Regions from separate parts of the Buttiauxella sp. AC142 genome, predicted to be linked through region 2. Evidence: predicted binding sites of a transcription regulator. Region 2 holds the regulator's gene; each other region holds the start of a gene.

What was found. Region 2 encodes LexA, which represses DNA repair genes until DNA is damaged. Its sites were predicted from a motif close to TNCTGTATGTACATACAGNA; they were not measured.
Region 1: a site for LexA is predicted at 2,372-2,391, ahead of mutH (DNA mismatch repair endonuclease MutH). Genes of this name have one in related genera too.
Region 3: a site for LexA is predicted at 2,232-2,251, ahead of AC0IWZ_RS11600 (YebG family protein). Genes of this name have one in related genera too.

Annotation. Positions count from the first base shown of each region.
Region 1 covers NZ_CEEDCH010000001.1:3,593,110-3,597,317, reverse strand. The annotation lists gene AC0IWZ_RS16740 (NADP(H)-dependent aldo-keto reductase) at 1-164, opposite strand, end outside; gene AC0IWZ_RS16735 (YgdI/YgdR family lipoprotein) at 320-538, opposite strand; gene AC0IWZ_RS16730 (TerC family protein) at 665-1,378, opposite strand; gene mutH (DNA mismatch repair endonuclease MutH) at 1,452-2,138, opposite strand; gene rppH (RNA pyrophosphohydrolase) at 2,825-3,355, shown strand; gene ptsP (phosphoenolpyruvate--protein phosphotransferase) at 3,368-4,208, shown strand, end outside.
Region 2 covers NZ_CEEDCH010000001.1:33,895-38,102, reverse strand. The annotation lists gene zur (zinc uptake transcriptional repressor Zur) at 69-584, shown strand; gene AC0IWZ_RS00160 (CsbD family protein) at 647-856, opposite strand; gene dinF (MATE family efflux transporter DinF) at 1,014-2,345, opposite strand; gene lexA (transcriptional repressor LexA) at 2,419-3,027, opposite strand; gene AC0IWZ_RS00145 (diacylglycerol kinase) at 3,136-3,504, opposite strand; gene plsB (glycerol-3-phosphate 1-O-acyltransferase PlsB) at 3,631-4,208, shown strand, end outside.
Region 3 covers NZ_CEEDCH010000001.1:2,513,802-2,518,009, forward strand. The annotation lists gene ptrB (oligopeptidase B) at 1-957, opposite strand, end outside; gene AC0IWZ_RS11595 (tellurite resistance TerB family protein) at 1,050-1,748, opposite strand; gene AC0IWZ_RS11600 (YebG family protein) at 1,866-2,216, opposite strand; gene purT (formate-dependent phosphoribosylglycinamide formyltransferase) at 2,356-3,534, shown strand; gene AC0IWZ_RS11610 (bifunctional 4-hydroxy-2-oxoglutarate aldolase/2-dehydro-3-deoxy-phosphogluconate aldolase) at 3,689-4,208, opposite strand, start outside.

The sequences.
Region 1 (4,208 bases), 3.6 Mb from region 2:
ACCGGGTACATTTCTGCCACATCAATGAGGTTTACGCCCTGATGGACGGCGTAATCAAGCTGTGCATGAGCGTCGGCTTCGCTATTTTGCTCACCAAACGTCATGGTTCCCAGCCCTAGCGTACTTATTTCAAGAGAGCTGTGGGGGATACGGTGATATTGCATAGCCGCTTTCCTTATTCTTCTGACTTATCAGCCAGGCACGCGCCCGACAAAAAATGGACTATAAACATGGCAGAGGGGAAGCAAAAGCGGAAGGGGGTAAACGAAGAAAAAGTGTGACAGGCCAGCGAGGCGCTGACCTTTATATGCTGGATTTATTAACGTTCGATAATTTGTGAAACATCATCGCGGTTGATCTGCATCTCATTGCCTTGCTGATCGCGATAACTCACTAAACCCGTGTCATCATCGACCTGCGGTTTTCCGTCAGTCAGAATCATACGGCCATCTTTGGTTGCCATCACGTAATCGCTGCTACAACCTGAAACCGCAAATGCCAGACCGACAGCGGAAATTAGAACTGCCCATTTTTTCATCATTATTCGCCTCGTGTGGTATGGAATGACATATATAGTCTAGTAATAACTCGACAAAGCGCAGAAGGTAAGCAGTAAATTCTTAAAAGAAACAGAGGGGAAGCGAGAGCGCCTCCCCTGAGACGGTTAAAGCGGGTTCTTTTTGTTGCGGATAAGATTCAGTGTTTCTACGGCAATTGAGAAGAACATCGCAAAATAGATGTAGCCTTTCGGCACATGAATATCGAAGCCTTCCAGAATCAGCGTAAAGCCGACCAGCAACAAGAATGACAGCGCCAGCATTTTCACCGAAGGGTGGCGTTCTACAAAATCACCAATCGATTTAGCAGCAAACATCATGACCATCACCGCAATCACAACCGCTGCCATCATAATAAACAGATGATCGGACAGGCCTACTGCGGTAATCACCGAGTCCAGGCTGAAAATAATATCCAGCAGCATGATTTGCACGATAGCGCCGAAGAAAGAGTGAACGTTTGTTTTTAGGCTCTCTTCTTCACCTTCAATGGACTCGTGAATCTCTTTGCTCGCCTTCCAGATTAAGAACAACCCACCCAATGCCAAAATAAGATCGCGTGCCGAGAATTCATGGCCCATTACGGAAAACAGCGGGTGAATTAAGTGCGTCATCCAGGCGATAGACGCCAGCAAGACCAGACGCATTATCATCGCCGCGCCGAGCCCAAGACGGCGTGCTTTAGCCTGCTGCGCTTTAGGCAGCTTCGCCACAACAAGGGAGAGGAAGATGATATTGTCGATACCCAGTACGATTTCGAGAATCGTCAGAGTGCCTAGCGCCATCCACGCGTTAGGATCGGTAACCCATGCAAACAACATTTAAAGCCCTGCCAGAAATTATAAAACGCCAATTATAAACGCGAGCTTAACGCAGGACACAAATTAATTGGTGCTACAACGAGAAATGATTAGCCAGCAAAGCGGCGGTAAAGTTCTTTTTCAGGTAAAAACCGCGAGGTAACGTTAGAATCGGTGCGCCATCTGCCCCGATGGCATCGGTTAGCGCCTTGCTGTTAGCCGCTTTTGGGCGCAACTGTAGCACTTCACCATGACGGGCCGTAATGCGCTCAACTTGCCCGAGCACAATCAAATCCATCAACTCTTCCCAATCCATGCGTAACTGTTGCTCTTCTTCTTCGGACGGCGCCCACAGCAACGGTGTGCCGATATGCCGCTCAGCAAGCGGGATTTGCCGTTCACCTTCGACAGGGATCCACAATACGCGTTTCAATTTGTGGCGCACATGGCTGGTTTCCCAAACCACTCCGGTGTTACCGGTGAGTGGCGCAACACAGACAAACGTGGTTTCCAGCGGGCGACCGAACCTATCCACCGGGATAGTTTTAAGCTCAATCCCCAATGCGGCGAAATCTTGCTCAGGTTTGCTTCCGGCGCTGGCACCCAGCCAAAGTTCAAGCAAGACGCCGATCCAACCTTTGTCGCGCTTAAGATCGTTTGGGATCGACAAGTTGGCCAAAGCCGCTAACTCACCCAGCGTAAAGCCGGCCAGCTTCTGGGCCTGGGCCAGTAAAATCTGTTCATTTTCTGGAGGGTTAAGTAGTGGACGTAGAGCTTGCATTGTGCCTGGCTGTTGATCGGTTAAAAAATAAGCGTGGTTTACCCACAGTGTGGAAATAGTTTAGCGTGTCGGGGATAAGAATGACAATCTACTGATTTTGAATCATTTTTATCGATTAAAATTGTCATATCCGAATCCTGCAAAAACCTTTTCCCATTCTGGTCACCGGGAATGAACAGGATCTTACACCGGGTTATCCACAGAAAAATGGGATAACTGGTAAAAAAGCTCACTACTGGTTCGATTTACAGCCTTGACTGGGGGGTAAAACCCATTTTTTCACCAGATTGTGACTAACTTGTTGGCACATTCTGTGGATAAAAACGTCATTGGTCGATCTTTCATCAATGGAAGATCTTCATATGTGATGATCATCACACTACTGGGCTGTGAGAGAATTAATGTTTATTTATTTCATTGAAATTAATGAATATTTTATTTGTGCTTTGAAAGCGTATTTTAGAGTTATCCTAAGTTGTCCCGAGAGTATTAGGTAGTTCTTCACAGTTATATCCACAGAAAAAGTGAATAAACTGCCGGTTCCAAATCCACTAATGTTTATAACTCGGTCAAATTTTGTGAGTTATTCAAATGTTATTCCTTCAGGCAACCGTTACACAGTGGTTTACCGTCTAGCGCTTGTATGAAACAATCGCCCTAATCTAAGTTTGTTTTGAGGTAGTCCGGTGATCGATGATGATGGCTACCGCCCGAATGTTGGTATCGTAATCTGTAATCGGCAGGGTCAAGTGATGTGGGCCAGGCGTTTTGGTCAACATTCCTGGCAGTTTCCGCAAGGTGGCATCAATCCTGGCGAATCCCCGGAACAGGCAATGTACCGGGAACTTTTCGAGGAAGTGGGGTTACAGCGAAAAGATGTCCGAATACTCGCCTCGACCCGAAACTGGTTACGTTACAAGTTACCTAAACGTTTGGTGCGTTGGGACACAAAGCCGGTTTGTATCGGCCAGAAACAAAAATGGTTTCTCTTGCAGTTGATAAGCAGCGATAACGATATCAATATGCAAACCAGCAGTACCCCAGAGTTTGATGGCTGGCGCTGGGTCAGCTATTGGTATCCGGTTCGTCAGGTCGTCTCGTTTAAACGCGATGTGTATCGTCGGGTGATGAAAGAGTTTGCAAGCGTCGTAATGCCGCTACAGGAAGTTACGCCACCACGTAATAACGCGCCTGCATGGCGACGTAAAAGAGGTTAATTCACGCGAAAAATGCTCACCCGTTTGCGAGAAATAGTCGAGAAGGTTGCCAGCGCCCCGCGCCTCAATGAGGCGCTGGATATTCTGGTTACAGATATCTGCCTTGCGATGGACACCGAGGTATGCTCGGTTTATCTCGCAGATCATGACCGGCGTTGCTTTTACCTGATGGCGACGCGTGGCCTTAAAAAGCCGCGTGGTCGAACCATCACCCTCGCATTTGATGAAGGCATTGTCGGGCTGGTAGGGCGCCTTGCAGAGCCGATAAACCTTGCCGATGCGCAAAAACACCCAAGTTTTAAATATGTTCCCGCTGTAAAAGAGGAGCGTTTCCGCGCGTTTCTCGGGGTTCCTATTATTCAGCGACGCCAATTGTTGGGCGTGCTGGTGGTTCAACAGCGTGAACATCGTCAATTCGATGAAAGCGAGGAGTCCTTCCTCGTCACACTCGCCACTCAAATGGCCGCCATTCTTTCTCAATCACAGTTAGCCGCGTTGTTTGGCCAATATCGTCAGACACGAATTCGGGCATTACCTGCATCGCCAGGGGTGGCGATTGCCGAAGGTTGGATGGACTCGACGCTCCCATTAATGGAGCAGGTATCTGAAGCGTCAACGCTTGATACCATACTTGAGCGTGAGCGCCTGACCGCTGCCCTTGAAGAGGCTTCCAATGAATTTCGTCGCTACAGCAAACGCTTTGCGGCGGGAGCGCAGAAAGAAACGGCAGCAATTTTTGACCTCTATTCACACCTGTTAACCGATGCCCGCCTTCGCCGTGAATTGTTCGACGAAGTCGATAAAGGCTCGGTTGCAGAATGGGCGGTTAAAAAAGTCATCGAAAAGTTTGCGG
Region 2 (4,208 bases):
ATGGCGCACCATTCGGCGTTTTTTACGCATTGTGGTAAAGTGTAGGGCTAATCTACAGGGGAATGCTGATGGACATCACGACTTCACAAAACGTGTTAGCGCAGGCTGAAAAACTATGCGAGCAGCGTAATGTGCGCCTGACGCCACAACGCCTTGAAGTACTGCGTTTGCTGACACAGCAGGCAGGTGCAATCAGCGCTTATGATTTGCTGGATTTACTGCGTGCCAGCGAACCGCAAGCTAAACCCCCGACGGTGTATCGTGCGCTCGATTTTCTTCTCGAACAAGGTTTTGTACACCGTGTAGAGTCAACCAACAGCTATGTTTTATGCCATCTTTTTGATCAACCGACTCACTCATCAGCCATGTTTATCTGCGACCGATGTGGCGCGGTGAAAGAACAGGGTGCGGAAGGCGTAGAAGATATTATGCAGCAGTTGGCAGCCGAGTTAGGCTTTGCTCTGCATCATAATGTTATTGAGGCGCATGGATTATGCAGTGCTTGTGCGGAGGTTGAAGCGTGTAGCCACCCGGAAGCCTGTGGGCATGACCATTCGATTCAGTCAAAGAAGAAGTCGCGTTAGGGGTATGGGTACGTCCGTGTACCTGGGCAGGGCTGAGAGTTAACACATCTGAGGGAAACTAATTACCAACGGTATTTGTTGCGAGTTTCCCAATCAACGACTTCTTCCTCTGCCTTATCCTTTTCATATCCATAACGTTCCTGGATTTTGCCGACAAGCTGATCGCGCTTCCCTTCAATGACGGTCATATCATCGTCAGTCAGTTTGCCCCATTTCTCTTTTACTGTGCCTTTGAACTGTTTCCAGTTACCGCCGATTTCGTCTTTATTCATAATAATATCCTCATCGTTCGGTGAAAAATTACTAACAAAAATTACCATCGTCCGGGTGCTTCCGTTTGGCTGACACCCTGTTTCTGCTGGACGTGGGAATAATTGTAGTCAAGGATATGGTGGTATGGGGAAAACTAAGAATGTTTAACCTAACGGCTTAATCTTGAACATTGTTAAACCAGGTATTTTTCTGCCAGTGGCGACGCCAGATCCATCCCAGCGACAAACCTCTTAGCGCAAGGAATACAGCTAACGAAAGCCACAACCCGTGGTTGCCTAAATACGGTACGGTAAACATCGACAGGCCAAAGCCCAACGCCGCGACAGCCATGCTATTGCGCATTTCAGTCCCTCGAGTTGCGCCTATAAACATGCCATCGAGCAAATAGCACCACACGCCGACAACGGGTAAAATTATCTGCCAATACAAATAGATATCCGCTTGCCGTTGCAGCTCAGCAATTGAGGTCAAAAGGGAAACAATTTGCTCACCCAATAAGGCATAAACGGCGGCGAATGCCAGTGCGACTAAACCGGCCTGGCGACATGCAGCCCCCCAGACTTCGAGTAATTGCCCCCGATTTTTTGCCCCATAAGCCTGCCCGGAATGTGCCTCAACGGCATAAGCAAAACCATCGAGCGCGTAAGCGGTGAAGGTCAGCAACGTCATTAGTACCGCATTCACCGCGACGATTTCGCTACCCAAACGCGCGCCAAAGATGGTCACGGAGGCAAAACAGATCTGTAATAACAGCGAGCGGAGCATGATGTCGCGGTTAAGCGCCAACAAACGCCGAACATTACCGCGCCACGCCTGTTTGAGCATTTCACCACTGATTCCACGCAGGCCCATGACCTTTTTCACCATGAGCAAGCCGATGATAAATGTGGCGTATTCAGCCGTGACAGTAGCGAGTGCCGCCCCCTGAACATTCATATGCAGCCCCATCACCAGCCACACGTCGAGCACAATATTCAGAACGTTACCGACCACTAACAAAATAACCGGCGCGCGTGCGTATTGAACGCCCAGCAACCAGCCGAGCAAGACCAAATTAGCCAGGGAGGCCGGGGCGCTTAACCAACGAATCTCAAGAAAACGTTGCGCCTGAAAGAGCACGTCCTGATTACCGCCGACAATACGCAGAGCCAGCGAGATTAGTGGTTCGCGCAGCAAGACAATGGCAATACCCGCTCCGAGTGCCAGCAATAAAGGCTGAACCAGTGCGCGAGCTAAAGCGGAGGGGTTGTTTGCGCCAAAGGCCTGGGCGGTTAAGCCGGTGGTACTCATGCGCAGAAAGAGCAATAACATAAACAGGAAGCTGGTTGCCGTCGCTCCAATCGCGACACCACCGAGATAAACAGGACTATCCAGATGACCAATAACAGCCGTATCGACAAGGCCAAGCAGCGGGACGGTAATGTTGGAGAAAATCATGGGTAAAGCGAGGCGCCAGAGCGCACGATCCGCTGTGGAGAATAATTGCATGACCTCTCCTGAAGGAGATCAAAGAGAATTAAGACAGTGATGCGTACTTAAATACGCATCACCTAAAGAGATTTTACAGCCAGTCGCCGTTGCGAATAACCCCAACAGCCAGCCCTTCAATCGAGAAGTTATGCTCGCGCAGGTCAACCACTATCGGCTCGAATTCGCTGTTTTCTGGCAGCAGATGAACGGTATTCCCTTGCTGTTTCAAACGTTTAACGGTCACTTCATCATCAATGCGCGCAACCACAACCTGGCCGTTACGCACATCCTGAGTTTTATGCACCGCCAGTAAATCACCGTCCATAATACCGATGTCTTTCATAGACATCCCGCTGACGCGCAGCAGGAAGTCGGCATTCGGTTTGAACAATGAAGGATCTACCTGGTAATGGCCTTCGATATGCTGCTGCGCAAGGAGTGGTTCACCCGCAGCGACGCGCCCAACCAGCGGGATACCAGTGATCTCTTCCACCAGCAAACGAATGCCACGCGAAGCGCCGGAAACAATCTCAATCACGCCTTTACGGGCGAGAGCTTTTAAATGTTCTTCAGCAGCGTTCGGAGAACGGAACCCCAGACGTTGAGCAATCTCGGCACGTGTCGGTGGCATGCCGGTCTGGCTGATATGATCCCGAATAAGATCAAACACCTCTTGCTGCCTGGTAGTTAACGCTTTCATTCCGCCCCCTGGGTGTTTATACAGTTATGCTGTGAGTATATACAGTTAAAGGCGAATTTGGAACCACAAATTGAGCAAAAAACCAGGCACTTAACTATTCTGGAAAGACTATCGCAAATGCTGCCAAAGCAGCGTGACCCAGGTAATTACTGCAAGGATAATGGCGATTAATACAGCGGCTGAGCCCATATCTTTTGCTCGCCCGGAAAGCTCGTGATAGTCAGTACCAACACGGTCAACGAGGGCCTCAATAGCGCTATTGAGGATTTCGACAATCATCACCAACACCACTGAACCAATCAGTAAAATACGGGTAATAGGGTCAACATCTAACCAGCAGGCAATAGCAATGGCGATGACAGCCGAAACGCCCTCCTGGCGGAAAGCAGCTTCGTTGATCCAGGCCGCTTTTAGCCCTTTCCATGAATAGCCTGCAGCTTTGATAATACGGGTAAGTCCAGTGGTACTACTCGCCATTTTGGGCAACCTTTTCAAATTATTTGCATCAATGCTTGTCAAAATTATAACGCCACAGAAATCTGGGTCAGATTCTGATATTCTTGCGGCGAATTTGCATCATTAACCTGAGGCTTTACATCGTTTATGTCAGGCTGGCCAAGAATCTACTACAAATTACTTAATTTACCATTAGGCGTTCTGGTAAAGAGCAAGTCTATTCCGGCAGATCCACAAGCCGAACTGGGCTTAGATCCCACACGTCCAATAATGTACGTGCTGCCCTATAACTCAAAGGCGGACTTATTAACGCTGCGCGCTCAATGCCTCGCGCATAACTTGCCCGACCCTCTCGAGCCGTTAGAAATCGACGGAGCGGTGCTGCCGCGCTATGTCTTTATCCATGGTGGGCCGCGTGTATTCACTTATTACACGCCGAAAGAAGAGTCGATCAAGCTGTTCCATGATTACCTCGATTTACACCGTAGCAATCCAAATCTGGACGTGCAGATGGTGCCTGTTTCGGTCATGTTTGGCCGTTCACCGGGGCGCGAAAAAGGCGAAGTGAATCCGCCATTAAGAATGCTCAACGGCATTCAAAAATTCTTCGCCGTCTCCTGGCTTGGGCGCGACAGCTTTGTGCGTTTTTCCGCACCGGTTTCGCTGCGCCAGATGGCAACCGATCACGGCACAGATAAAAAAATCGCTCAGAAACTGGCGCGAGT
Region 3 (4,208 bases), 2.5 Mb from region 2:
TTCCAGCATGACGTTTTCACGCGGCGGGATCAGAACTTCCCACTGGCTTTCATCACGCACTTTACTGCGATACAAACCAAAGTTTTTACCCTCACGATTGGAGCGCAAATAGAAGTTATGTTGGAAGTGATCAAGCGTGTACTCATGATCTTTACGGCGCGGGGCAAAACTCAGAGGCTGCGCATCCACCAGTTCGGCATCCAACAGCAGCACTTCACTGGTCGTAGCGCTTCCCAGATAAATGAGGATGAAATGCTTCGAGGTGGTTTTGTGAACGCTGACATAAAACATCTCGTCTTTTTCTTCATAGACCAATTGATCCTCAGAAGACGGATGCCCCACGGTGTGCCGCCAGACCTGATACGGCAACAGCGTTTTGGGATGTTTTCGCACGTAGTAAAGCGTTGCGGAGTCATTAGCCCAGACAAAGCTGCTGGAGACGTTTTCCAGCACCTCCGGGTACCAGTTCCCGGTTTCAAGATTGCGGAAACGCAATCCATACTGGCGGCGGGACAGGAAATCTTCCGCCAGCGCCATCACCGTATTGTCAGGTGTAATGCTCATTCCACCCATGGTGTAAAATTCGCTGTGGGCAGCGCGGCGATTGCCATCAACCAGCGTACTCCACTCATCCCATTCGGCAGAAATCGCAGACTGGCGCTGATAAATGGCGTATTCATTCCCGGTTTCAAAAATCTGACGATAACGATAACCATTTTGCGTATAGGGCGCGGAGACATCTCGCTGCGGGATACGGTCGATCATCTCTTTGAGCAGGCGTTCCTGTAACGCCTGTTGGGTGCTCATCACCTGATGACCGTAATCATTTTCCTGATGAAGGTAATCAAGTACCTGCGCATCAGCACGCTCGTCGTCGCGCAACCAGTAATAGTTATCGACGCGGGTATCACCGTGCATGGACAAGGTGTGGGGAATTTTTTTTGCTTTTGGTGGCATGTCATTTTTCTTTTTGAGTTAACACCCTGTAAGGGTGGCAAATTCAGACAGCCTTGCAAGCGTAACGTGGGATTTTGCGGAAAATGCCGGGATTATCCCGGCAGGTTGAGTTTCTGTTGCTTAATATCTTGTTCGATACCTTCGCGTACATCTTGCGGGATTTTTAACGCATCGCCTAAAGCATTCAGATAACTGCGCTCCATAAAGTGGTCGATGTCGATTGCCGCGCAGCTAAGGAAGTAAAGTTCTAATGCTTCTTCTTCGTTATTAACACTTTGCACCAGCTGCTGAGGATCAAGCGGTTGATCGATAGCCTGTTGAATCAGGTTGCGGCCCTGGCCTTCAATGCCTGCATCACGCAGTTGCTGATCGATAATCTGACGTTCTTTATCGTCGATGTGCCCGTCACTTTTAGCGGCAAATACCAGCGCCATGACCAGGCGCTGCGTGCGCACATCAACCGGAGATTGTTGCTGTCCGAATTGTGGTTCACCCTGATGGGCTTCACGAACGCGGTCTTTGTATTTATTCCACAACACGCTTCCGGCAACCGCACCACCACCTGCCAGTAAGGCGCTGGTGCCGTATTTAGTCAGTAACTTACGCGATGATTTGCTCGCCAGTAATAAACCCGCCAAACCACCCAGAGCGCCAGGTACCAGTAATTTACTTAGCCCCTGCGAACCATTTCCCTGAGGATGACCAGAGGATTGATTCTGGCCTGTATGATTTTGTACGGATTGTGTAGCTTGCCCCAGCATTGACTGAAGCTGCTGTAACCAGTTGCTCATAAGAAACACCCTTTATTAGGAACTTAACATCTGAGGTTAAGCGAAAGGCTGTCAAGAAGTGTCTGATGAGGCTAAAGATGAGAAAAGAACCGCGCCGGTAGCCCGACGCGTGCGAACTCAGGCAGCTTTGGTGCGCTTGCGAGGATGCTCAGCCACCTTATCGTCAGGAGCTGCTTCCTCAGAAATCACTTCGTCGCCAGATGTTTCGTCATCCGCATTCGTCGTTTCAAGCTCTGGCAATTTGCCGCTTCTCAACACCGTAGAGAGCACATCTTTATTTTCTGCCATCCACATCGCCAACACATCGCCTTGCCCTTCTTCAAGTGCAACCGGGCTATGTGTGAGCCATTCACCCAGGACTTCAGCAAGATCGAGCATTTTGTCATAGGCATCTGCATCTTTTTTACTGGCAAAAGACATTTTTTCTTGCCCCTCTCGTACCACAACGTATTTGATTTCAACCGCCATTTTGCAGCTCCGTTTAACTGTTTATTTAAACAGTGTAATGATATTAACCCTGTATCGCAAGCGGGGAAAAAAACTGCGTACGCAAACGTTTTCGTTTATAATCCGCCGGTCTATTTTTCTCCGTTCGGGTATACAGATTATGTCAATGTTGGGAACAGCGCTTCGTCCTTCAGCTACTCGTGTGATGTTGTTAGGATCAGGTGAATTAGGAAAAGAAGTGGCGATTGAGTGTCAGCGCCTGGGGCTGGAAGTGATTGCCGTAGACCGCTACGCCGATGCGCCTGCGATGCATGTCGCGCACCGCAGCCATGTCATTAATATGCTGGATGGTACAGAGCTTAAAAAGCTGGTCGCCAGTGAAATGCCTGATTTCATCGTTCCCGAAATTGAAGCGATTGCCACCGATATGCTGGTTGAGCTTGAGCAGCAAGGCCAGCGTGTGGTGCCTTGCGCCAGAGCCACACAACTGACGATGAATCGCGAAGGTATTCGTCGCCTGGCCGCGGAGGATTTAACTCTTTCCACCTCCAGCTACCGTTTTGCCGATAGCGAAGCGGCGTTCTTACAAGCCGTCGAAGAAATCGGCCTGCCTTGCATCGTTAAACCAGTAATGAGTTCTTCCGGCAAAGGGCAAAGTTTTATCCGCACAGCCGATCAGTTAGCCAAAGCCTGGGCCTACGCGCAAGAAGGCGGTCGAGCTGGCAAAGGAAAAGTGATTGTCGAAGGCGTGGTGAATTTTGATTTCGAAATCACTCTGTTGACCATCAGTGCTGTCGATGGCGTGCATTTCTGCGCTCCGGTTGGCCATCGTCAGGAAGATGGCGATTATCGCGAATCCTGGCAGCCACAAAAAATGAGCGACCTTGCTTTGACTCGTGCTCAGGAAGTCGCTGAGAAAGTCGTGAAAGCATTGGGCGGCTACGGGCTGTTTGGCGTTGAGTTGTTCGTTTGCGGTGATGAAGTTATTTTCAGCGAAGTCTCCCCTCGCCCACACGATACCGGCATGGTGACGCTGATTTCCCAGGACTTGTCAGAATTTGCATTGCATGTCCGCGCTTTCCTCGGCTTGCCAATTGGTGACATTCGCCAGTATGGCCCGGCAGCCTCTGCGGTAATTCTCCCGGAATTAACCAGCGACAACGTGCAGTACGGCAATGTGGGTGCTGCGGTAGGCGCAGGTTTGCAGGTACGTCTGTTTGGTAAACCGGAGATTAATGGCAAGCGTAGGATGGGTGTTGCACTGGCAACGGGTTCCAGCGTGGAAGATGCCATTGCACGTGCTATTGCAGCAACCAAAGCGGTGATCGTTAAAGGATAAAAAAATCCCCGCTCAAATGAGCAGGGATTTTAATAACACAAATCATTCGAGTCGTAGGAAGGCGGCAAGAGAACGAATCCCCGGGAGCATAGATAACTATGTGACCGGGGTGAGTGAACGTAGACAACGCATCTACGGCTCGAAGGATGACGTGTTATTTCGCGCCTTCGACAGCTTCACGAGCCAGAGTAGTAATGCGATCGTAATCGCCAGCTTCCAGCGCGTCAGCTGGAACCAACCAAGAACCACCGATACACAGAACGCTTTTCAGCGCCAGGTAGTCACGGTAGTTTGCCGGTGTGATCCCGCCAGTTGGGCAGAAACGAACCTGAGAGAATGGGCCTGCGATAGCTTGCAGCGCTTTGGTGCCGCCATTTGCTTCAGCAGGGAAGAATTTGAATTCTTTCAAGCCGTAGTCCAGGCCCAGCATCAGTTCAGAAACAGTGCTGATACCCGGGATCAATGGAATGGAACCTTCGGTGGCTGCTTTCAGCAATGGCTCGGTCAGACCTGGGCTGATGGCGAACTGCGCGCCAGCTTCGGTCACTTCAGCCAGTTGCTCTGGGTTCAGAACGGTACCCGCACCAATAATCGCTTCTGGTACTTCTTTAGCAATAGCGCGAATTGCGTCCATTGCACATGGAGTACGCAGAGTCACTTCCAGAACGCGCACG